Regions from separate parts of the Bradyrhizobium sp. UBA2491 genome, predicted to be linked through region 2. Evidence: riboswitches for the same ligand, from Rfam matches in the RefSeq annotation. Region 2 holds a riboswitch; each other region holds the start of a gene.
What was found. Region 2 has a riboswitch for cobalamin ahead of metE (5-methyltetrahydropteroyltriglutamate--homocysteine S-methyltransferase). Riboswitches for the same ligand answer to the same signal wherever they lie in the genome.

Region 1 (7,217 bases), on a different contig from region 2:
AAGCGCTCCAGCGCCGGGTGCAACAGGAAGGCGCGGCCCTCGTCCTCGGCGCGATCGCCGGCCTCCGACACCAGGATGAAATCCGGCCGCAGTTTGACGATCGCCTCCAGCGACGCGAATCCTCCGGCGCCGAGGCCGAGCTCGCCGGCGACATTGGTGAGGCCGGTTGCCGTCAGCAGCGAACTGATCAGGCTGCTGTCGCCCGAGACGAAGCCGCGCCGCTCCAGCGGCAGCACGCGGTAATGATGCACGCTCGCCACCGCCCGCACTCGCGCGATGGCTGCGTCGAGCCGCGCGACCTCGGCCTGCGCGCGATCCGGATGTTGCAGCACGTCGCCCATCGCCCGGATCTGGTCCTTCACCTCGTCCAGCGTGCGCGGCACGGTGAATTCGACGAGATGCAGCCCGTTCGCCTTCAACAGATCGCGTGTCGCGCGCTTGTCGAACAGGCTGACCACGACGAGATCGGGCCTGAGCAGCAAAACATCCTCGGCCCCGCCGGACAGCAGCGGATAGTTGCGCGCCTTGTCGGCGGCCCAGGATTGCCAGGCATCGCGGGCGAAGCGGCTGAGCCCGAGGATTTGGTCGGGATCGGCCAGCGACAGCACCAGCTGGTCGCTACAGACATTCATCGAGACGACGCGCGGCCCCGCTGCGGACACGGCGCTGGCCGAGATGAGCCATGCCGCCGCCGTGACTGCGAGCCACCGCATCCTCATCAGACATCCGCCCACGGCACGATCACCGCTTCGCGCTGAAACTCCGCGCGAAAGGCGCTGACCCGGAACACGCTGGCCAGAACGCGCTCCGACAATGCCGCATCAGGCGCGCCTTGCGCCGCGAGCCGTCCCTCCGACAGCACCAGCACCTGATCGGTAAACCGCGCGGCCAGGCCGAGGTCGTGGGTCACCACGATCACCAGCACACCAGTGTCGGCGACGCTGCGCAGCTTCTGCATCACGTCGATCTGGTGGCGCGGATCGAGCGAGGCAGTCGGCTCGTCGGCGAGGATGACCGGCGCCTCCACCGCAAGCACCCGGGCCAGCGCGACCCGGCTGCGTTCGCCGCCGGAGAGCTCGGTGACGCGGCGATCGCCGAACTCCATGACGTCAACCGCCTGCATCGCCCGCAACACCGCGTCCATGTCCTGCGGCGACAGCCGTGCTGGATCGGTCGCGCCATGCGGATAGCGGCCGAGCGCGACGATATCCCGCGCCGGCAATGGCCAGTGCACCAGGTGGCCCTGCGGCAGATAGGCGAAACGCTTCGCGCGTTCGCGCAACGACAGCGACGCCAAGGCATCGCCGTCGATCCGGATCTCGCCATCGGAGGGAATCAGTCCGGCGAGCGCGCGCAGCAGCGTGGTCTTGCCGGCGCCGTTCGGACCGACCAGCGCGACCAGATGGCCCGCGGCCAGCGACAGCGAGATATCGCGCAGCACCTCGCGATGGCCGAGTGACGCATGGAGACCGCTGGCAGTGAGCAATGTCATGCCACGCCCCCGCCGAGCGCGCGGCGTTCGCGCATGATCAGATAGAGGAAGAACGGCACGCCGATGATCGAGGTCAGCACGCCGACCTTGATGTCCGAGGTGGAGGGGATGATACGCACCGCGATATCGGCGCCGAGCAACAGCGCCGAGCCGGTGAGCGCGCTCGGCACCAACAGCCGCGCCGGATCGTGGCCGATCACCGGTCGCATCAGATGCGGCGCGACGAGCCCGATGAAGCCGATGGTGCCTGTGACGGCGACCGCGCCGCCGACGCCGAGCGCAACGCCGGTGATGACGAGGAGCCGCAACCTTCCGACGTCGACGCCGAGACTTTGCGCGGCCTCCTCGCCGAGCGTCAGCGCGCGGAACGCACTGGCCTGGCTGAGCAGGATGGCGGCGCCCGCGACGATGAAGGGCAGCGCCAGCGCGACGTGCTGGAAGCTGCGGTCCTCGAGCGAACCAAGCAGCCAGAACGCAATCTCCAGCACCACGAAAGGATTGCTCGAGAGATTCATCACCAGCGCCGTGGCGGCGCCGGCGAAGCTCGATATCGCGAGCCCTGCGAGGATCAGGATCAACAGCCCGGCATTGCGGCCGGCGATCGCGAGCAACGCGAACACCGAGCCGAAGGCGGCGATGATCGCCACCACCGGCAGCGCGTAGGAGCGCACATCGGCGAGGCCGAGCGCGATCACCAGCACCGCGCCGAATGCCGCCGATTGCGGCGCGCCGAACAGCGATGGCGACGCCAGCGGATTGCGCAGCAAGCCTTGCAATGCCGCGCCGGACAGCCCGAGAATGCCGCCGATCGCGAACGCCAGGATGGTACGCGGCAAGCGGATCTCGCGCACGATCACCTGCGCGACGTCGCTGCCGCCGCCGAACAGCGCCTCGATCACCGCGAGCGGCGACAACCGCACCGGACCGACGCCGAGCGAAACCACCAGCAGCAGCACGACGAGCGCGAGCAGCGCCGTGGTGGCACCCCACCGGCGCCGCGCCGCGACCTCGGCCGCCAAGGCAAAATCCTGCACGCTCATCCAATCCATGCTCTTACAGCGATCGCCGTGGCAGACAAGCGACACTCGATAAAAACCGTGACCGCCTCGCCGCCGCCGGACGCCCGCCGGATTGACTTTGCTGCCCGGCCGAACGCTAGTTGAACATGACGGTTCTTTAATGAGATGAAAAGGGAATGCGGTGCGGGGAAACCTCCCCAATGCCGCGGCTGCCCCCGCAACTGTATGCGGTGAATCCTTCGTCAGATGCCACTGGGAAACTCGGTCCTGGGAAGGCGACGAAGGGTAACGACCCGCGAGCCAGGAGACCTGCCGTCAGCCGTGGTCACACGCGACGATGCCGGTCGGGGAGTACAGGCATGAGCTTCACCGGATGCCGCAAGTGCAATGGTGAGACTGGGTTCGCGGTGACGTGCCACTGACGTCATTCCGAGGCCGCACTTTATGTTTTGCTTCCCTTCCCATCGGCGCCGCCGCGCGCTTCTGCTCGCGTCGACGATGATCGCCCCTGCAATCGCCGCCTCCGCCGCGCGGGCGCAGCAAGTCCCGTCTCCCGATCAGCTCCCGGCCATCGAGGTCGCCAAACCGAACGACCAGAACGTCACGCGCGCCAAGCCGGCCGCCGACGAAGCGCCGGCGCCGCGCCGCCCGGCGCCGGGCACCTCCCAGAGCAGCGATGCCGGCAGCGGCGCCGGATCGAATTCGACCGGAACCGCACCGGCCACCGGAACGGGCGGCAACGGCGGCGGACGCCAGTTCGCCGGTATCGTCGGCTCGTCCTCGACCGTGATCACGGCCGACGACATCGCGCATTCGCCGGTGCAGTCGCTGCCGGAAATCCTTGCCCAGGTGCCGGGCGTACAACTGCAAACGCTCTATGGCGGCCCGAACGGCGCCAAGACTGCGGTCGATCTGCGCGGCTTCGGCGCCTTCGCCTCCGACAACACCCTGTTCCTGCTCAATGGCCGCCGCCTCAACGACGTCGACAAGGCCGGCTTCGACCTCACCACGATCCCGCTCGATTCGATCGCGCGCATCGAGATCAGCCGCGGCAATAGCGGCGCCGTGCTCTACGGCGACAACGCGGTGGGCGGCGTCGTCAACATCATCACCAAGACCGGCGCCGGCGGCCCGCCAGCCACGATCAAAGCCGAGGGCGGCGTCGGCTCGTTCAACACGCGGATGGCCGCGATCTCCGCAGCACTCAATTCGGGGCCGTGGTCGACCTCGTTCTATGGCAACGGCATCAAGTCCGACGGCTACCGCGCCAACAATGCGCTCGACCAGCGCAACGCGGTCGGCAACGTCAACTACAACACGTCGGACCTCTCTGCCTTCCTGACCGTCACCGGCAGCGATCAGAAGCTTGGTCTCCCCGGCGGACGGCTGGTCGATCCGTCGATCGGCGTCAACGAGTTGCAGACCGACCGCAGGGGCACCAGCACGCCGTTCGACTACGCCAACCAGCAGACATCAAGCGTCACCGCCGGCTTCACCAAGACGTTGATGAACGGCGTCGACCTCATCGTCGACGGCGGCTGGCGGCAGCGTGACACCCAGAGCGGCTTCTTCGGCACCGTGCCGACCATCAGCTTTGCCTCGACCTACAACGATGCGGCGTTGCAGACATGGTCGATCACGCCGCGGCTCAGCATCAAGAACGTGGCCTTCGGAATGCCGTCGACGATCCTGACCGGTATCGACTATTACGACTCGACCTTCCGCGAGGCGCGCGGCGCCTACCAGGGCGTCGACCCCTACCACATCTACAACATCGAGCAGCAGACCGTCGCCGGATACTGGCAGCATACGCTGGGACTGCTGCCGACCACCGATGTCTCCTACGGCGCGCGCGTCCAGAATACCAGCGTCTCGGCACGCGACCGCTACGACCCGAACGCGCCGTTCGCGTTCGATACGCAGGCGGCTCCGCTCGACAGCAACGAGACGCAATATGCGCTGCATGTCGGCGTCGAGCATCGCTTCACCGACACCTTCTCGGTGTTCGGCCGCGCCGCCCGCGCCTTCCGCACCCCCGATGTCGACGAGCGCGTCGCATCCGGCCCGTCGTTCGATCCGGTGACGTTCGCGCCGATCCCGCAGAACTTCCAGCTCAAGACCCAGACCTCGGAGGACGTCGAGGGCGGCTTCCGGGTCAAGACCAATCGCTTCCAGGTCCAGACCAGCGTCTATCTGATGGATCTCGAGAACGAGATTCATTTCAACCCGGTGCTGTTCTACAACGTCAACCTCGATCCGACCCGCCGCTACGGTTCCGAGACCAGCGCTTCGCTCAAGGTCAGCGACACCGTGACCCTGCGCGGCGGCATGGCGGTCACCCGCGCCGTCTTCCGCGAAGGCATGTGGGCCGGCAACGACGTGCCGCTGGTGTCGCGCTACACCGGCAATATCGGCATCACCTGGAATATCTGGCAGAACTACCTGGTGTTCGACGCCACGGCGCGGGCCTGGAGCTCGCGCGTCATGGACAACGACCAGGCCAACACCCAGGGCCGGATTCCCGGCAACGCCACCGCCGACATCAAGCTGAGCGGGCAAGTCGATCGCTTCTTCTGGTCGCTCAGCGTCAACAACCTGTTCAACGCGCTGTACTACGACTACGCCATCGCGAGCTCGTTCACGGCCGGCCGCTTCTCGGCCTATCCGCTGCCCGGCCGCACCTACATGGTGAAGGCCGGCGCGACGTTCTAGGCATGCCCGGACAAAGAGCGGCGCGGGTGTGACCTCACCGCGCCGTCTCCTCACATGACGAGCGCCCACGAACTGGAGTAGAATTCCGGCGACTGATTTGACCCGCGCAGGGGAAACGCATGGCCAAGGCCGGGAAGCAGGACAAGGGCGGCACCAAGCCTGACGACAAGGCGAAGAAGCCTCCACCACCCGCAGCGCCGCCGGACGACGAGTCCTACGAGGATGGCGACATCGCCACGCCGAAGCTCGATCGCTACGGCAATGACGACGAGCCGTTGTAGGACTATCCACGATGTCGTCCTGGCGAAAGCCAGGACCCATTACCCCTGAAGCGCGCTATTGGGCACCGTGCCGCCCCGGCGTGCCACCAAACTTGTATTCGTGGTTATGGGTCCCGGCCTTCGCCGGGACGACGTGTCGAGAGATCGTGCATAAAATCCTCCCCCTCGATCGTCCTGATGCTCGCGCGGTCGAGCAGATGCGCGCCGAAGCCGCCGCGCGCCAGCGATGAGGCGATCGGCGGCGAGGCCAGCAGCAGCGCCGTCGTCATCGCCACCGGCACGGCTGAAGGCCAATCGAGCCGCACCGGCGTCAATTCCTCGGAGCTGCCGCGATAGAGACCCTTGCCCGCGGCGATGCGGCCGCATTCGCGGATCAGGTCACGCCGCGTTCCGTCGCGGGAGGCGCTGCCGAACAGCGCCTGCATCGCCAGATGGGTCCGCACCCCGGCGCGGCCGTCGGGCAGCCGCGCCGGGGTCTCGCCGAGCGAGACGCGCAGCAGCAGATCGACCAGATCGGTGCCGGCGCGATAGGCGTTGACGGGCTCGACCAGCCGCGGATTGCAGTCGATCAACAGCGGCGTCGCGCTGTCCAGCGGCATGATGACGTCGACCGAGAGCGCGCCGTGCCAGCGAAGATGCGCGCCGATGGTCTCGAGGCTGGCCCGGATCGCCGGCCGGCTCACGCTCTCCTTGATCGCCTCGCCGCCGCCGACACCGGCCGCGACCTGCCGGTAGGCGTGGAAGCCGACGAGGGCGCCGCGGCAGAACACCGACTGGGCCTTTTCGACCGTGCCGGTGATCAGATCCTGCGCCAGCACCTCGCCGGCGAAATCGCCTGACGATTCGAGATCGTAGAGCGCGCGATTGAGATCGCCGGCGTCGCGCACGAACCAGATGCCGCGGCTGGCGGTGCCGACCGAGGTCTTGACCACCGAAGGAAACCGGATCGCCGCGCGCAGCTCGTCGGCCGAGGTCACGATCCGGGTCGGCGGCTGCGGCAGGCCGAGCCGGTCGAGCAGGCGGCTGAAGCCGGCCTTGCCGTGCACCGCGCGATAGCTCGCGAAATCCGGCAGCGCGAGGCCGGTGTGCGCCTTCAGCCGGGCCTCGGAGCGGGCGAACAGGAAGCCCTGTTCATGGGTCGGCAGCAGCACATCGAAATGCCGCGCCGCCAGCAGGCGCTCGACGAAGCCGAGATAGCCGGCCGGATCCGACCGCAGCGGCGGGCAATGGTGATATTTGCGGACGAAGCGGGAATAGCGCGCCAGGCACCAGCGCGCCGGATCGCAGATCTCGACGTGATGGCCGGCCAGCCCCAGGATCGTGATCGCCTCGCGGCTGGAGGTGCTGGAGCCCTCCGACACAAGCACCCGGAGTGGCGTTCTGGCGTCGACCATGGCCGATCATCCCCGCACGGCCACAATTTGTCGCTGCATTTAATGCCGCATGTGTCGATCCGGCACGGCCGTGCCGGGGGCAGCCATGCGCCTGTGTTCATGGACAATTAGCCGCCAACCTCTATTTTCTGCCGGCCCTGCCGGGCATGGCTTCTCGACGCGTTTTGTGCATGCGAACCGGTGCCCGCTTCGCTGCAAAACGCTTACGGAACTGGGGTTTTCACGGACATGGTCGATATTCTGGCCGCACCGCAGCAAGCGAAAGCCGACAGTGCGGCGCGCACGCTGACCGGGATTTCGGTCGCCCATTGGGTCAGCC
Region 2 (7,217 bases):
CCGGTCGTGCACAGCAAGCCATTCGACAAGCACCGGCGTCAGTTGTTCCGTCGCCCCCAATTGTCGAAGGGCAACCCGGACGGTCGCCCTAGCGAAACGGTCGCCCGGCAAGACCACTGCATCTGGAGCCTGTCCGGCGGCGACGGCCTCGATGACCCTGCGCTTCAACGCCAGCAGTTCAGGCAAGCCGAAGCGCGCGAGCAGTGCCTGGAATGCGACGTGATGCTCGCGCCGAAATTCACGTTTGCGGCCGAGCTGATCGCGGAGCGGATGTGCCGGATAGAGATGCGCGCAAGGGATCCAGCCATCGGGCAACGGCTCGGTCGCAGCATGCGTGCGGCCATGCGCCAGCAGTTTGGGCAGAACATGGGTGTGCGGACCGTCCGGACTCCTGCCGCCCGGGGGCGGGATCGGTTGAAACACCTCGACCCGTCCGATACGGCTGGTGAAAACGCGATGCGGATTGGCGCCGAGGATGATCCCCATCGCATCGTTGCCCGGCGCGAACAGCGATTTGCCAACACGGCTCCGGAGGGCGCGGACGGTGTCCTCGTCGTCGAGCCGTACGCAGGCATCGATATGCAGTACGCCCAGGCCGAGGTCGAACAGCACGCTGTTGCGATCCCGGCTGCGCAACGCGTCGTGATCCGGGCCGACTTCGGTCAATTCTGTCCTCCCACCCATGGCGCATCCATGTTGTGGAAGGCAGAGCGCGACGCGATGCATCCAGCTATCCGTGGTCGGCGATTCCGACGCGATCAGACGCAGGCCGGCGTGAGCAACGATCCTGATCGCGCCCTTGTCAGTCACGGCAGTGATCCCGTCGCCGGCCCGTGTCATCCGCACGGGTTCGTCGGGCTCGCGCGTGAACTCGGCGATGGCGCCGAACGTGCCGACGCTCCAGCCGGCCTGTGGATCATCAAGCTGCGCGGCGAGCATGACCATGGTGGCAGGATCTGTTGTCATATCGGCCGATCAAGCTCGCGCGACTGCTGCGCTCATTTCCGACTCTCTCATCCATCCACGACAGGAATGGTTCCAGAATGCCTGCGTCGCTCGTGCCGGCATGAAGATATTATGTCAGACCGCGGCAACTTCACGACAGGATTATCTCGGCACGGCACGCGGCCAGTCACGAATGTCCAATCCGGACCATGGCTTAGATCGATCGCGCCGCGGGATGACCGCGGCAAGGTTGACGTCACCAGCCGATAGCCGCTAATCAGGCTCGTCGAGGTTCTCCAGGTCCCGATTGACCTGGAGCTAAGAGGGAAGCCGGTGTGATGCCGGCGCTGCCCCCGCAACTGTAAGCGGCGAGCTGTTGTCCATCCAAAGCCACTGAGGCGCGAGCCTCGGGAAGGCAGGACAAGAGCGACGACCCGCGAGCCAGGAGACCTGCCCCGACAACATACACGTCCTCGGGCGGGGTGTCCCGGTGGTGCGGTTGCGACCCGCTAGCGCCTTGGCACGTGCGGAGTCCAGACGTGTCACTACGGCCTTTGCCCCCAACTGTTTGGGGTTAAGCCAATGTCTACCAATCTCTCCTCTCTTCCGGTTACCACACTCGGCACGCCGCGGATCGGTCCGCGGCGCGAACTCAAGCTCGCGCTCGAAAGCTTCTGGTCCGGCGCGTCAAGCCAGCAGGTGTTGATCGACACCGGTATCGGATTGCGCGCCGCCAATTGGGCGCGCCAGAAGAAGCTCGGCGTCTCGGTGATCCCGTCGAACGATTTCTCGTTCTACGACCAGGTACTCGACACCTCGGTGATGGTCGGCGCGATTCCCGCGATCTATGGCTGGAGCGGCGGTCCAGTACCGCTTGCCACCTACTTCGCGATGGCGCGCGGCGCGCAGGGTGACACGCACGACGCGTCGTGCGGCCACGCCCATCATGGCCACGGTCATGGCGTACCGGCGCAGGAAATGACCAAATGGTTCGACACCAACTATCACTACATGGTGCCTGAGCTGTCGAAGGATCAGCAGTTCACCCTCGCCTCGCGCAAGCCGATCGAGGAATATGAGGAAGCCAAGGCGCTCGGTTACCAGACCCGCCCGGTGCTGGTCGGTCCGGTCACCTTCCTCAAGCTCGCCAAAAGCAAGGACGTCAGCTTCGAGCCGCTGTCGCTGCTCGACCGGCTGCTGCCGGTTTACATCGAGGTGCTGCGCGAGCTCGCCAAGCGCGGCGCCGATTGGGTGCAGATCGACGAGCCTTGCCTGGTGCTCGATCTCGACGATGCCGCGCGCAATGCGCTGCGCCACGCCTATGCCGAGATCGCCAAGGCGGTACCGCAGGTCAAGATCATGCTGGCGAGCTATTTCGGCAGCCTCGGCGCGAACCGCGACACGGCCTTCGCGCTTCCGGTCGCCGGCCTGCATTTCGATCTGGTCCGCGCGCCGGAGCAACTCGACGATCTTGCCCGGCTACCGGCCGACCGCGTCGTCTCGCTCGGCGTGCTCGACGGCCGCAACATCTGGCGCGCCGATCTGAGCAAGCTGCTCGACCGGCTCGAACCTGTGGTCGCCAAGCTCGGCAAGGACCGGGTGCAGATCGCACCCTCCTGCTCGATGCTGCATGTGCCGATCGATCTCGCACTCGAAGCCAAGCTCGATGCCGAGGTGAAGAGCTGGCTCGCCTTTTCGGTGCAGAAGATCGAGGAACTGGCCGCGCTCGGGACCGCGCTTGCCGCCGGCCGCGCGTCGATCGCGGATGCGCTGAAGGCCTCCGATGCAGCCGCCGCCGCGCGCAAGACCTCGCCGCAGATTCACGATCCGAAGGTGGCGAGCCGCCTTGCTGCCGTCGACGCCGCGATGCGCTGCCGCGCCAGCCCGTTCGAAGAACGGGCCGACGTTCAGCATGCCCGCTTCAACCTGCCCGCGTTCCCGACCACCACCATCGGCTCGTTCCCGCAGACGCCGGAGATCCGCAAGGCCCGCGCCGCGCATGCCAAGGGCAGCTTGAGCGACGCCAACTACAAGACCTTCCTGCGGGAGCAGACCGCCGAGACCGTGCGCTGGCAGGAAACCATCGGCCTCGACGTGCTGGTGCATGGCGAGTTCGAGCGCAACGACATGGTGCAGTATTTCGGCGAGCAGCTCGCCGGCTTCGTGTTCACCGAGCACGCCTGGGTGCAGTCCTACGGCTCGCGCTATGTCCGGCCGCCGATCCTGTTCGGCGATGTGTCGCGTCCGAAGCCAATGACGGTCGAGTGGTGGCAGTATGCGCAGTCGCTGACCAAGCGGCCGATGAAGGCGATGCTGACCGGGCCGGTCACCATCCTGAACTGGTCGTTCGTCCGCGACGACATCCCGCGCAGCGAGGCCTGCCGGCAGATCGCGCTGGCGATCCGCGACGAGGTCACCGACCTCGAGACGGCCGGCGCCGGCATGATCCAGATCGACGAGGCGGCGCTGCGCGAAGGCCTGCCACTGCGTCGCTCGGAGTGGACAACCTATCTCGACTGGGCGGTGGAGTGCTTCCGCATCTGCTCGTCCGGCGTCCGCGACGAGACCCAGATCCACACCCATATGTGCTACTCCGAGTTCAACGACATCATCGACGCGATCGGCGCGATGGATGCCGACGTGATCTCGATCGAGACCTCGCGCTCGAAGATGGAGTTGCTGGATGCGTTCCGGAACTATCGCTATCCGAACGAGATCGGTCCCGGCGTCTATGACATCCACTCGCCGCGTGTGCCAGAGGTGACCGAGATGACCGAGCTGCTCAAGCTGGCACGGGAGCGCCTGACCGACGGCCAGCTCTGGATCAATCCGGATTGCGGCCTGAAGACCCGCAAATGGGATGAGGTCCGCCCGGCCCTCGTCAACATGGTCGCCGCGGCCCGCGAGTTGCGCGAGCTGGCCTAGAACATGATCCGGAAAAATGTGAAGCGGTTTTCGGGAAAGATCATACTCCTATGAAAAGCCAAGGCGCGATGACATTCACCCGAACGTCATCGCGCCTTGAAAAACCCTGCCCGGGTCGAACCCGGACATCGAAGGAGACACCATGCGTTTCTGGATCGAGTGCACGCGGTTCGACAACGGGCAGGCCATTCACATCAACATCGCGCTGGTCGGCTCGATGCTGCGCGACGGCGAGCGCACCGTGCTCGCCTTCGTCGGCGGCGACGGACAGACGATGGAGGTCCGCGAGACACCGCAGCAGATCATGGAGCTGCATCTCGGGCCGACGACGAAAGCATAACGGGAGACTGACGATCAGACCTGAATTCGGGCCGTCCGCACCCACGTCCGCACCTGATCTTCGCAAGATCGCCGCTCATCCGGATTAATGAGACCGGCCCGGCCAGTCGCCGCCTGGTCGATCCCCTGAACCGAATTTGACCGCTGGTTTTGCCGGCGGTATCGTTCGGGCGCCGGGCCCTTCGCAGTGGCAATCTATTCGAGGCGCTCATGGAATGGTCGACCAGGCCGGCCCGTCCGGATCAGCCTTTCGGAAGTTGGGCCGACGACCTCGCGGCTGCTTTCGTGCGGCTGGAGCCGCGCCGGATCGCCGGGGAGTCCTTTGCAGGCGCGATCTCCAAGGTCGACGCCGCTCCGGTTCAGATCTCCCAGGTCACTGCGAGCGGACACACCGTGGTCCGGCTCCCGTCGCACATCGCCGCAAGCACCGACGATCTCTGCTTTGTCAATCTCCAGCTTGAAGGCCTGGGACGGACCTCGCAGCGCGGCCACGAGCAGATCTGCGCACCCGGCGACCTTGCGCTTGCGGATACGACCCAGCCGTTCGAGATCGCCCATCGCCGCGATTTCAAGCTGTTCTGCTTCGCCGTGCCGCGACGCCTGTTGCCTGATGCGCTGTTCGATCGACCGCGCCTCGGCCTGTCGGCGACCGAAACCGGCCGCACGCTGTCCCGGACGCTGGCGAGCTACGCCGAGCTCTGCCTCAATGGCCGCCAGCGCGCAACGACCTCGACGATGATCGGCACGCACATCGCCGAGTTGATCGCGCACGCGCCGGACATCCTCACCGACATGCCGGCGGAGCGCGTGCATACGCCCGTGCTGCTGTCGATGATGCTCGATCATATCGCCCGCCGCAGCGACGACCCCGATCTCGGCGCGCTCGCGCTCGCCACGCAATTCCACTGCTCCGAGCGTTACGTGCACCGCCTGTTTGCGACCACCGGCCGCTCGGTGGGCGAGCACGTCAACGCGGAGCGGATTGCCGTATGCACGCGCGCGCTGCTCGATCGCAACTCCGCCCACAGGACCATCGCCGAGATCGCCTTTGCGGCGGGATTCCGCGACATCTCGCATTTCAACCGCCTGTTCAAGCGCCACAATGGCCTGGCCCCCCGCGAGTTTCGCCGAACCGCCTTGAGCTGACGCACGACGCGGCCAGCCAGTCCGGCGGACGCCGCGAAGACCGGAAATCGCGATGGCTCGGACTCCCGCCTCATCCCCTCAAGATCTGGATCGATGCGCACGCTCGCGCAACTTCGCTTCGGCAAGCTCAAGGTGACGACGCATGGCGGCCCCCATGGCGCCGCATGCCGTTCGCAAGATGGATGGTGTCGACCATTCGACACCTCCAACGCGGGCAATTCCGGCAGGTTTGGCGGCTCCGCTGCGATCAGGCCGGCGCGAGCTTGGGCAATTCCTGCATCGGACCACCGAGCTTGTCGCAAAGAAACGCGAGCGTATCGCAGTCGCGGTTGATCGATTTGCTCAATGCATTGCCCTCGCCGTGGCCGGCGCGGCGCTCGACGCCAAGATATACGACACTCTCCGGAGAGAGGGCATTCAGCGTCGCCACGAATTTGTAGGAATGGGCCGGCGCTACCCGGTCATCATTGTCGGCAGTGAGAACCAGAAGCGGCGGATACTTCACGTCCTTGCGGATATTGTGAAGTGGTGAATAGGCGAGCAGCGTCTTGAAATCCGTCTCATTGCTTTCAGCGTCACCGTACTCCGGAATCCAGTTGATGCCGAAGGTGAATTTCGGGAAACGCAGCATGTCAGTCACGGGAACGGCCGAGACGACTGCGCCGAACAGGTCGGGTCGCTGCAACATGGTCGCAAGCACCAGCAGCCCGCCATTGCTGGCGCCGTTGATGCCGAGCCTCTCGGTTCGGGTGTAGCCGTTGCCGATCAGCCATTCCGCCGAGGCGATGAAATCGTCGTAGGAGGACTGCTTGTGGGTTCGCCGCCCGCCGTCATGCCACGGCTGGCCGTATTCGCCGCCGCCTCGAATGGAGGCAAGGGCATAGACGCCGCCCATCCGGACCCAGGCGGCAATCCTGTCGCTGTAATAGGGCCACAACGCGTATCCGAAGCCGCCATAGGCGGTGAGCAGCGTGCGATTGTTGCCGTCGCGCGCAATCCCGGGCCGATAGATCAATGTCATCGGAACTCGCGTGCCGTCCTTGCTGGTCACGAAGACCTGGTCGACGACGACATCGGCGAGGCTGTGCCTGGCGGCCGAAGCGCGAAACAACGACGGCTTGCCGCTCTCCAGATCCAGCCATTCGATGCGGCTGGCCCGCTTGTAGTCGTTCACCTCGAGCAGCAGATGGTCGTCGCCCCTGAAATAGCGCCCGAACGCGACGCTCTCAAGGCCGCCGAGATCGATCGTCGAGAGGTGCTGTCCGTTGAGATCGTGGATCGCCACCCGCTGGTTGACATCTCGATAGTGCTTGACCACCAGCTTGCTGTCGAACACCGCCGCGGCGTTCAGCGCCGCATCGCTTTCGGCGATCACGGTATGCCACCGGTCCGGCTTCGGGTCGGCCTGATCGATCCGCACCAGTCGAAAGTTCGGCGCGTCGAGATTCGTGATCGCGTAATGCGTCGCTCCGACATTGGCGATCGGGTAGAAGCCGGCTATCCCGATCGGGAATATCTCCGTGATGTCAGATGCGTCGTGAAGGGGAGCGACGTAGTAACCCGCCTTTTCAGACGTTCCGATGCTCACCACGATCTTCAAGAGATCGGCTTCAGGCGATGCCGTCACCTGACAATAGTAATCGTGACGCGCCGACTGCCGAAAGATCACTCGATCTGCCGACTGGGGCTCGCCGATCCGGTGCTGGCACACGATCTGGCTGCGGCGGTACCAATCGGCAGGCTCTGTGTCGCCCGGATAGCGGGAATAGTAGAAGCTGCGTCCGTCGCGGGCCCAAGCGACGGTCGTGTGCTTGCACCATGCGAGCACGTCCGGCAGGTCCTGGCCGGTCTCGACGTCACGG
Region 3 (7,217 bases), on a different contig from region 2:
GAAGTCGGCGGCATTCTCGAACGTCTCGCCAACGGCCTGAACGAGGGCGGCATCGGCATCGGCATCCTCAACGCCTATGCGCCCGGCGCCGGCGTGCAGGAATTGACCGCGGTGTGCCAGCTCGCCGCCAATCACGCGGTGCCGACCTTCACCCACGTCGCCTACATGTCGCGGATCGACCCCGAAAGCGCGGCAGAGGCTTATATCCGCCTGATCGGCTATGCCGGCGCCACCGGCGCGCATATGCACATCTGCCATTTCAACTCGTCGAGCAAGACCGACATCGAACGCTGCGTCGCGCTGATCGCGAAGGCACAGGCGCAGGGCCTGCCGATCACGGTCGAGGCCTATCCCTATGGCACCGGCTCGACGGTGCTGGCGGCGACCTTCTTCAGCGATCCAAAATTCGAGGAGCGCAACGGCCTCGGCTACGATTCGGTGCAGCGCGTCACCGACGGTCATCGCTTCGGCAGCCGCGAGGAGCTGCTGGCGGCGCAGGCCGCGGAGCCCTCCACGCTGGTGCTGTGGCATGTGCTCGACATCGAGAACAACTCGCATCATCGCGACCTGCTCGACATGGCGGTGCTGTATCCGGGCGGCGCGATCGCCTCCGACGCGATGCCGTGGACGCTGTCGGATGGCCGCCCCTACACCGGCGATGCCTGGCCGCTGCCGGACGACGCCACCTCGCATCCGCGTTCGGCGGGGTGCTTCACCCGTTTCATCCGCGAATGGGTGCGCGAGCGCAAGAAGGTGTCGCTGCTCGAAGGCATCCGCAAATGCGCGCTGATCCCGGCCGAGATCCTGTCGGCGAGCACGCCGGCGATGCGCGCCAAGGGCCGGCTGCAGGCGGGCGCCGATGCCGACGTCGTGGTGTTCGACTACGAGACGCTGAGCGATCGCGCGACCTTCTCCGCCATGAATCGCCCGGCGGAAGGCGTACGGCACCTCGTGGTCAGCGGCCAGCCGCTGATCAAGGATGGCGTGCTCGACGTCGCGGCACGTCCCGGCCGGCCGGTGCGCCGGCCCGTCACCGGGGCCTGACGTGCCGGTCCCGATCCTGCTGGTCGCGGGCTTCCTCGGGGCGGGCAAGACCACGGTCGTCAACCATCTGCTGGCGCATGCGCAAGGCCGGCGCATCGCCGCGGTGGTGAACGACTTCGGCGCGATCAACATCGACGCTGAGTTGATCGCCGGCGCCAGCGATGGCGTGGTCAGCCTGAGCAATGGCTGCATCTGCTGCACGCTGGAAGGCGACCTGCTGCGCACGCTCGCAACCCTGCTGCGGCGTGATCCGCGTCCCGAGTTCATCGTGATCGAGACCAGCGGGATCGCCGATCCCGCCGACATCGTGCGCAACCTGATGGATCCGGTGATCTGGAAGGAGGCGCCGCTGGAGACGGTGCTGTGCGTGGTCGACGCGACGCAGCCGGTGACCGCGCTGGATGATGCGCTGCTGCGGTCGCAATTGCGGGCGGCGGACATCGTCGCGCTGAGCAAGATTGATCTCGCCGACGCAGCCGCGTGCGCCGCGATCCGCGATGCCGTCCGCGCCGTGCGTCCGGCGGCGGTCGTGGTCGATGCCGTGCACGGCGAGGTGCCGGCGGCGTTGCTGTTCCCGGCGGATCTCGATCATGTGCCGGTGCTGCGAGAGATTACGCCGAGACGGCCGGCAGCGGACCGGTTCGAGACACTGAGCTGGACGTCGGAGCGGCGGGTGCTCCTGCCGCGATTGCAGCAGGCGATCGGCAGGCTGGCGCCGAAGCTCGCGCGGGCGAAGGGGTTGTTCGAAACGGTCGAGCAGCCCGGCCGGCCGATGGTATTTCAACTGGCCGGCGGACGCGCGACATTGACCGCGGGCGGGGCGCCGGCGGCCGGGGTGCCGCGGACGCGCATCGTGTTCATCGCCGAGATGGGCGCGCTGTCGCGCGGCGAGATCGATGCGATTATGGACGGCTGCGTCGAGGCACCATGAAATGACGGCAATCAATAGTGACGTTGCAGCAACGCTTGTCCGCAAAGCATGTGTGCGGTGATCACAGCGAATTGACAGCCCGATGAGCAGCTCTTAATCGTTTGTCGACGGTTCCCTTCGGGGATCAAAAGGGAATGCGGTGCGAGGGAAACCCCAATGCCGCAGCTGTCCCCGCAACTGTAAACGGCGAGCCTTTCGTCAATTTGCCACTGGGCTGTCAGGCCCGGGAAGGCGTCGACAGGCGATGACCCGTGAGCCAGGAGACCTGCCGTCAGTCGTGGTCACACGCGAGCACATCGGGCGGGGGCGTCCTGGTGGGATCGGAACGTTGCTCGTTGAGCAATGCGCCAGTCCGCGTTCGCGGTGACGTGCCACGTTACCGCGAGTTTCCTTGATGTCGTCATCGTCTTCCGTTGCGCTGGGGCTGCGCCTCGGTTTGTTCTGCTCATTGTCGTCGCTGCTGCTGCCGGCCGAGGTGCTGGCGCAGTCCGCTCCTGCAACGAAACTCGATCCGATCGAAGTCTCGCCTTCGGCCGCGGCCAAGCCGAAACCCGCTGCGCAAGCAGCCAATACCGCAACCACATCGCGACCGAGGTCCCGCCGTGCAACGACCGCGGTGGCGGGCGGCGCGCCGCAGCCCGCGGCCGCATCGTCTGCATCGACATCGGGATCGCCATCGCCGACGCTGAATGCCACCAAGCCGGGAACCACCGGCAGCCGGCTCAATCTGACGCCATTGCAGACGCCGGCCAGCGTGGAGATCATCACGGCGCAGACCATCCAGGAACGCGGCCAGCATAATGTGCTCGATGCCGTCACGCAGAATGCGGCCGGCTTCATCGCGACGCCGGCGCCCGGCAATGGCGGGCTGTCGTTCAGCGACCGCGGCTTTGCTGGCAGCAACTCGGTGATGACGCTCTATGACGGAACACGCTTCTATATCGGCTCCGGCACGCTGACGTTTCCCTACGACACCTGGTCCACGGATCGCATCGAGGTGCTGCGTGGGCCGGCCTCGGTGTTGTACGGCGAAGGCGCGATCGGCGGCGTCATCAACGTCGTTCCGAAGAAGCCGCAGAGCACGCCTTACAACGCGGCCGAGGTCTCGCTCGACAGCAACATGACGCGACGGCTGTCGGTGGACAGCACCGGTCCGATCAGCCCCAATGTGTCCTACCGGGTCAACGCCACCGGCAACATGTCGGACGGCTGGGTCGATCGCGACAAGACATCGAATGTGGTGATCTCAGCTGCCGTGCGTGCGCAGGTGTCGGAAAGTCTCGCCTTCACGCTTTCCGAAGATTACGGCGACCGCAGTCCGTCACGCTACTTTGGCACCCCGCTGATCAATGGCTCGATCCAGGATGCGCTACGCTTCAAGAACTACAACGCGCTCGACAGCACGATCCGCTATCAGGACAGCTGGACCCAGTTCAAGACCGAGTGGGATGTCGCCGACGGCATCAAGATCAACAACACCCTGTATTACCTGACCAGCGAGCGGCACTGGCGTGATATCGAGAACTACACCTGGAATCCCAAGACCCAGCTGCTCGACCGCAACAACTATATCGAAATCTTCCACGACCAGAAGCAGGTCGGCAACCGAATGGATGCGACCTTCAACGGTCACGTCTTCGGGCTTGCGAACCAGTTTGTTGCCGGGTTCGACGTCAACCACATCGACTTCACCCACACCAACAACTCGCCCTATAGCGGTACATCGTCGGTCAATCCCTACGTCTTCGATCCCGGTTCATTCTTCGCGACGACGTCTCCGACCGCGCCCGGCTTCAACTCGATCGTGAATCAGTACGCGCTGTTCGCCGAGGATCGTCTGTCGCTGACCGATCAATTGTCGCTCGTCACTGGCGTCAGATATGATCGCCCCGATATCGATCGCACCGACTACAGGACGCCGGCGAACAGCTTTGGCGTTTCGCTGTCCGGCACCAGCTGGCGCACCGGGTTGGTCTACGAGCCGATCAAGAACCTCGCGTTCTACGGTCAGTACGCGGTCGGCGTCGATCCGGTCACCAACCTGATCTCGCTGACGACATCGCAGAAAACCTTCCAGCTTGCGACCGGCAAGCAGACCGAGATCGGGGTCAAGCAGTCGTTCTGGGGCGGACGCGGCGAGTGGACGCTGGCGGGCTATGAGATCGTCAAGACCGGCCTGACCATTCCCGATCCAAGCAATCCGACCGCCGGCCTGGCGTTGCAGATCGGTCAGCAATCTTCCCGCGGGGTCGAGGGATCGATCGGGCTGGCGCTGAACGATGGCTGGCGCGTCGATGCCAATCTTGCGCTGCTGCGCGCCAGATACGACAACAACAGCCAGGTGGTCGGTGGCAAGGTGGTCAGCTACAATGGCAATGTGCCGGTCAACGTGCCGCAGCAGGTTTCCAACGTCTGGCTGACCTGGGATTTTGCGCCCAATTGGTCGGTCTATGGCGGCGTGCAGATCGTCGGTGCCATGTACTCGGACCTTGCCAACACCCAGTTGCGGCCCGGATACAATGTGGTCAATGGCGGCATCAGGTGGAAGCCGGATGATCGGACCACGGTCGCGTTCCGGGTCTACAATCTGTTCGACAAGGTCTATGCGGTGACCTCCAACGGCACGGGACAATGGCTGCTGGGCATGCCGCGCACCGCCGAACTGTCCGTCAACGTGAAGTTCTGACCATGCGCAAGGCTCTGATCCGGCGAGGGCGGCGATGGCTTTATGTCGTCCATCGCTGGATCGGCATTGCGACGTGTCTGCTGTTCGTGATGTGGTTCATCTCCGGCCTCGTCATGATGTACGTGGCCTTTCCGCGGCTCACCGACGCGGAGCGCTTGTCCGCTCTCCCCGCCATCACCTGGAGCAAGGTGCAGGTGTCGCCGGATCGTGCGATGGCGATCGCAGCAATGGAGCATTATCCGCGCGACCTGCGGCTTTCGATGATGAACGACACGCCGGTCTATCGCATTGCCGGCTGGAAAGGTGCCGCCGTCACGGTTTCGGCAGTCGATGGCGGTGTCGTCGATCGCATTTCACCGGATCAGGCGTTGGCGATTGCCGCCCGTCATCCGCATGCGGTGCATCCGCAATTGCTCGACACCGTGACGCGCGATCAATGGTCGGTCACCGCGCGCTTCGACCCGCTGCGCCCGCTCTATCTGATCGGCCTTGGCGATGCCGCCGGTACCGAACTCTATGTCTCGTCGCGCTCGGGCGAGATTGCGCTCGATACCACACGGCAGGAACGGGTCTGGAACTGGCTCGGCTCGATCCCGCACTGGATCTATCCGACGGTGCTGCGCAAGGACGGCCCGCTGTGGCGCGACGTGGTGCTGTGGATCTCGGGCGTGTGCCTCGTGGTTGCCGTCACCGGCTTCTGGATCGGCATACTCCGGCTGCGGCTGAGGCGCCGTTACGCCAGCGGCGCCATATCGCCCTATCGCGGCTGGATGGCCTGGCATCACATCGCCGGCCTGATCGGCGGCGTCTTCGTGTTCACCTGGATGTTCAGCGGCTGGCTGTCGCTCAATCCCGGCGGCGCGTTCTCCGGCCGTGGCGTGATGCGTGAGATCGCGGCCGGCTACAGTGGTCACGATACACCCGACATCGTCGCCGGCTTCCGGGCCGCGCCATCCGCGCAGGCCGTGGAAGCGCGCTACGTCTGGATCGGCGGCCGTCCCCTGGTGATGCTCGACGACAGCAATGGCCGTCGCAGCCTCGCCGATCCCGTGACCGGTTTGCCCGCGGTGGTCTCGCGCGATGAGATCATCGCGGCTGCAAGGCGCGCAATGCCCGGCGCATCGCTGATATCGGCGCGACAGCTCGACGAGCCGGACGCCTATTGGTACACGCTCCACCACGAGCGCGAGCTTCCGGTGCTGCGCATCGCCTTCGACGATCCCGCCCGAACCTGGCTGCACATCTCTCCGGTCACCGCCGAGATCCTCGACCGCAGCGACGACAGCCGTCGATCCTATCGCTGGCTGTTCAACGCGCTGCACAGCCTGGATTTCCCGCTGCTGCTCAGTTTCTGGCCGGCCCGCGACGTCGTGGTCTGGCTGCTGTCGGCGGTCGGCACGATCGTCTCGATCAGCGGCGTCGTGATCGGCTGGCGCCGGCTGCGGCGCCGGAAGGTGCGGCCAGTGCGCAGCGCGCCGAGTGCGATCGAAGGGCAAATCCGCAGCGTCTGAGGTAAGCGGATCGCGATGCGAACCCGTGTGGGCGGTACGATCACCGCCTTTGTTAGCAGATTGTCATAATCTGTTTCTATGTTGCGGCTGCCGCGGGTTTCGACGAACGGCTGGATCGATCACCAACAGGTCATGCTGTTCAGCTGGGGCTGAGGATCAGGGGCGGCACCTCATGCATTTCGTTCAATGGGTCGGAAGATCAGGCTGCGCTCGAATCATGATCGGATGTGGCAGCGCTTTCTCGCCCTGGTCATAGGCATTCTCGTTGCCGGAAACATCCAGACGGTAGCGATGGCCGACAGCCTTGAATCAGCTCGGACGCGCGCGCCGATCGACTTCGACATTGCTGCGCAGCCACTGGTCTCCGCGCTCGATGCCTACAGCGCGGCCACGGGTCTCCAGGTCGTGTACGACGCGACCCTGGCCGAGGGACGCCGCGCGCAGGCCGTCAGGGGATCGATGGCGGCTGACGTGGCGTTGCAGCTTCTGCTCGAGGATACCGGCCTGGTCGCGGTCTACGCCGCGACCAACGCCTTCACGATCGTGCCCGCGCCGGCTCCGCGGCAGGCAGCGTCGATGCGCGGCTTCATGCCATATCTTGCGGCCGTCCAGGGCCGCGTTGAGGAGGCATTCTGCCGCTCGTCACTGACCGCGCCGGGTGGCTATCGGATCAAGTTCAGGTTCTGGATCGGTCATGGCGGCGAAGTGTTGCAGCCCCAGTTGCTTGGTTCGACCGACGATCGCGCGCGGGACCAGGCCATTGCGGCTCTGTTGCGCTCGGTCGTGATCGGCCGGCCACCCCCGCCGGACATGCCGCAGCCGGTCATGATGGCGGTTTCGCCGCGCCCGCCTGCCGAAACCGGGGATTGCGCCCGGAATCCGGGACCGACGGGATTGGTTGCGCGATGACCGAAACCACCTGGACGACGCTTCGGCAGGTGCTCGTCGAGCGCTATGACGAGCTCCGCCGCCGCCTCGCGCGGCGTCTCGGCGACGAGCGGGCGCGGGAGACGCTGCACGAGACGTGGCTGCACCTTCGCGACAA

Region 1: another riboswitch for cobalamin. It lies ahead of B2W55_RS28395 (TonB-dependent receptor); the one in region 2 lies ahead of metE (5-methyltetrahydropteroyltriglutamate--homocysteine S-methyltransferase).
Region 3: another riboswitch for cobalamin. It lies ahead of B2W55_RS05665 (TonB-dependent receptor); the one in region 2 lies ahead of metE (5-methyltetrahydropteroyltriglutamate--homocysteine S-methyltransferase).

The regions. Positions count from the first base shown of each region.
Region 1 is NZ_DDOP01000081.1:89,911-97,127, reverse strand. Features, by position in the region: gene B2W55_RS28410 (ABC transporter substrate-binding protein) at 1-719, opposite strand, end outside; gene B2W55_RS28405 (ABC transporter ATP-binding protein) at 719-1,492, opposite strand; gene B2W55_RS28400 (FecCD family ABC transporter permease) at 1,489-2,532, opposite strand; cobalamin riboswitch at 2,645-2,842, shown strand; gene B2W55_RS28395 (TonB-dependent receptor) at 3,010-5,223, shown strand; gene B2W55_RS28390 (hypothetical protein) at 5,343-5,504, shown strand; gene B2W55_RS28385 (hypothetical protein) at 5,609-6,898, opposite strand; gene B2W55_RS28380 (MFS transporter) at 7,127-7,217, shown strand, end outside.
Region 2 is NZ_DDOP01000039.1:90,707-97,923, forward strand. Features, by position in the region: gene B2W55_RS11735 (DUF6925 family protein) at 1-945, opposite strand, end outside; cobalamin riboswitch at 1,218-1,417, shown strand; gene metE (5-methyltetrahydropteroyltriglutamate--homocysteine S-methyltransferase) at 1,528-3,870, shown strand; gene B2W55_RS11745 (hypothetical protein) at 4,013-4,210, shown strand; gene B2W55_RS11750 (helix-turn-helix domain-containing protein) at 4,420-5,355, shown strand; gene B2W55_RS11755 (prolyl oligopeptidase family serine peptidase) at 5,603-7,217, opposite strand, start outside.
Region 3 is NZ_DDOP01000017.1:86,743-93,959, reverse strand. Features, by position in the region: gene B2W55_RS05675 (amidohydrolase family protein) at 1-1,044, shown strand, start outside; gene B2W55_RS05670 (CobW family GTP-binding protein) at 1,046-1,975, shown strand; cobalamin riboswitch at 2,067-2,262, shown strand; gene B2W55_RS05665 (TonB-dependent receptor) at 2,370-4,661, shown strand; gene B2W55_RS05660 (PepSY domain-containing protein) at 4,664-6,172, shown strand; gene B2W55_RS05655 (STN domain-containing protein) at 6,464-7,081, shown strand; gene B2W55_RS05650 (RNA polymerase sigma factor) at 7,078-7,217, shown strand, end outside.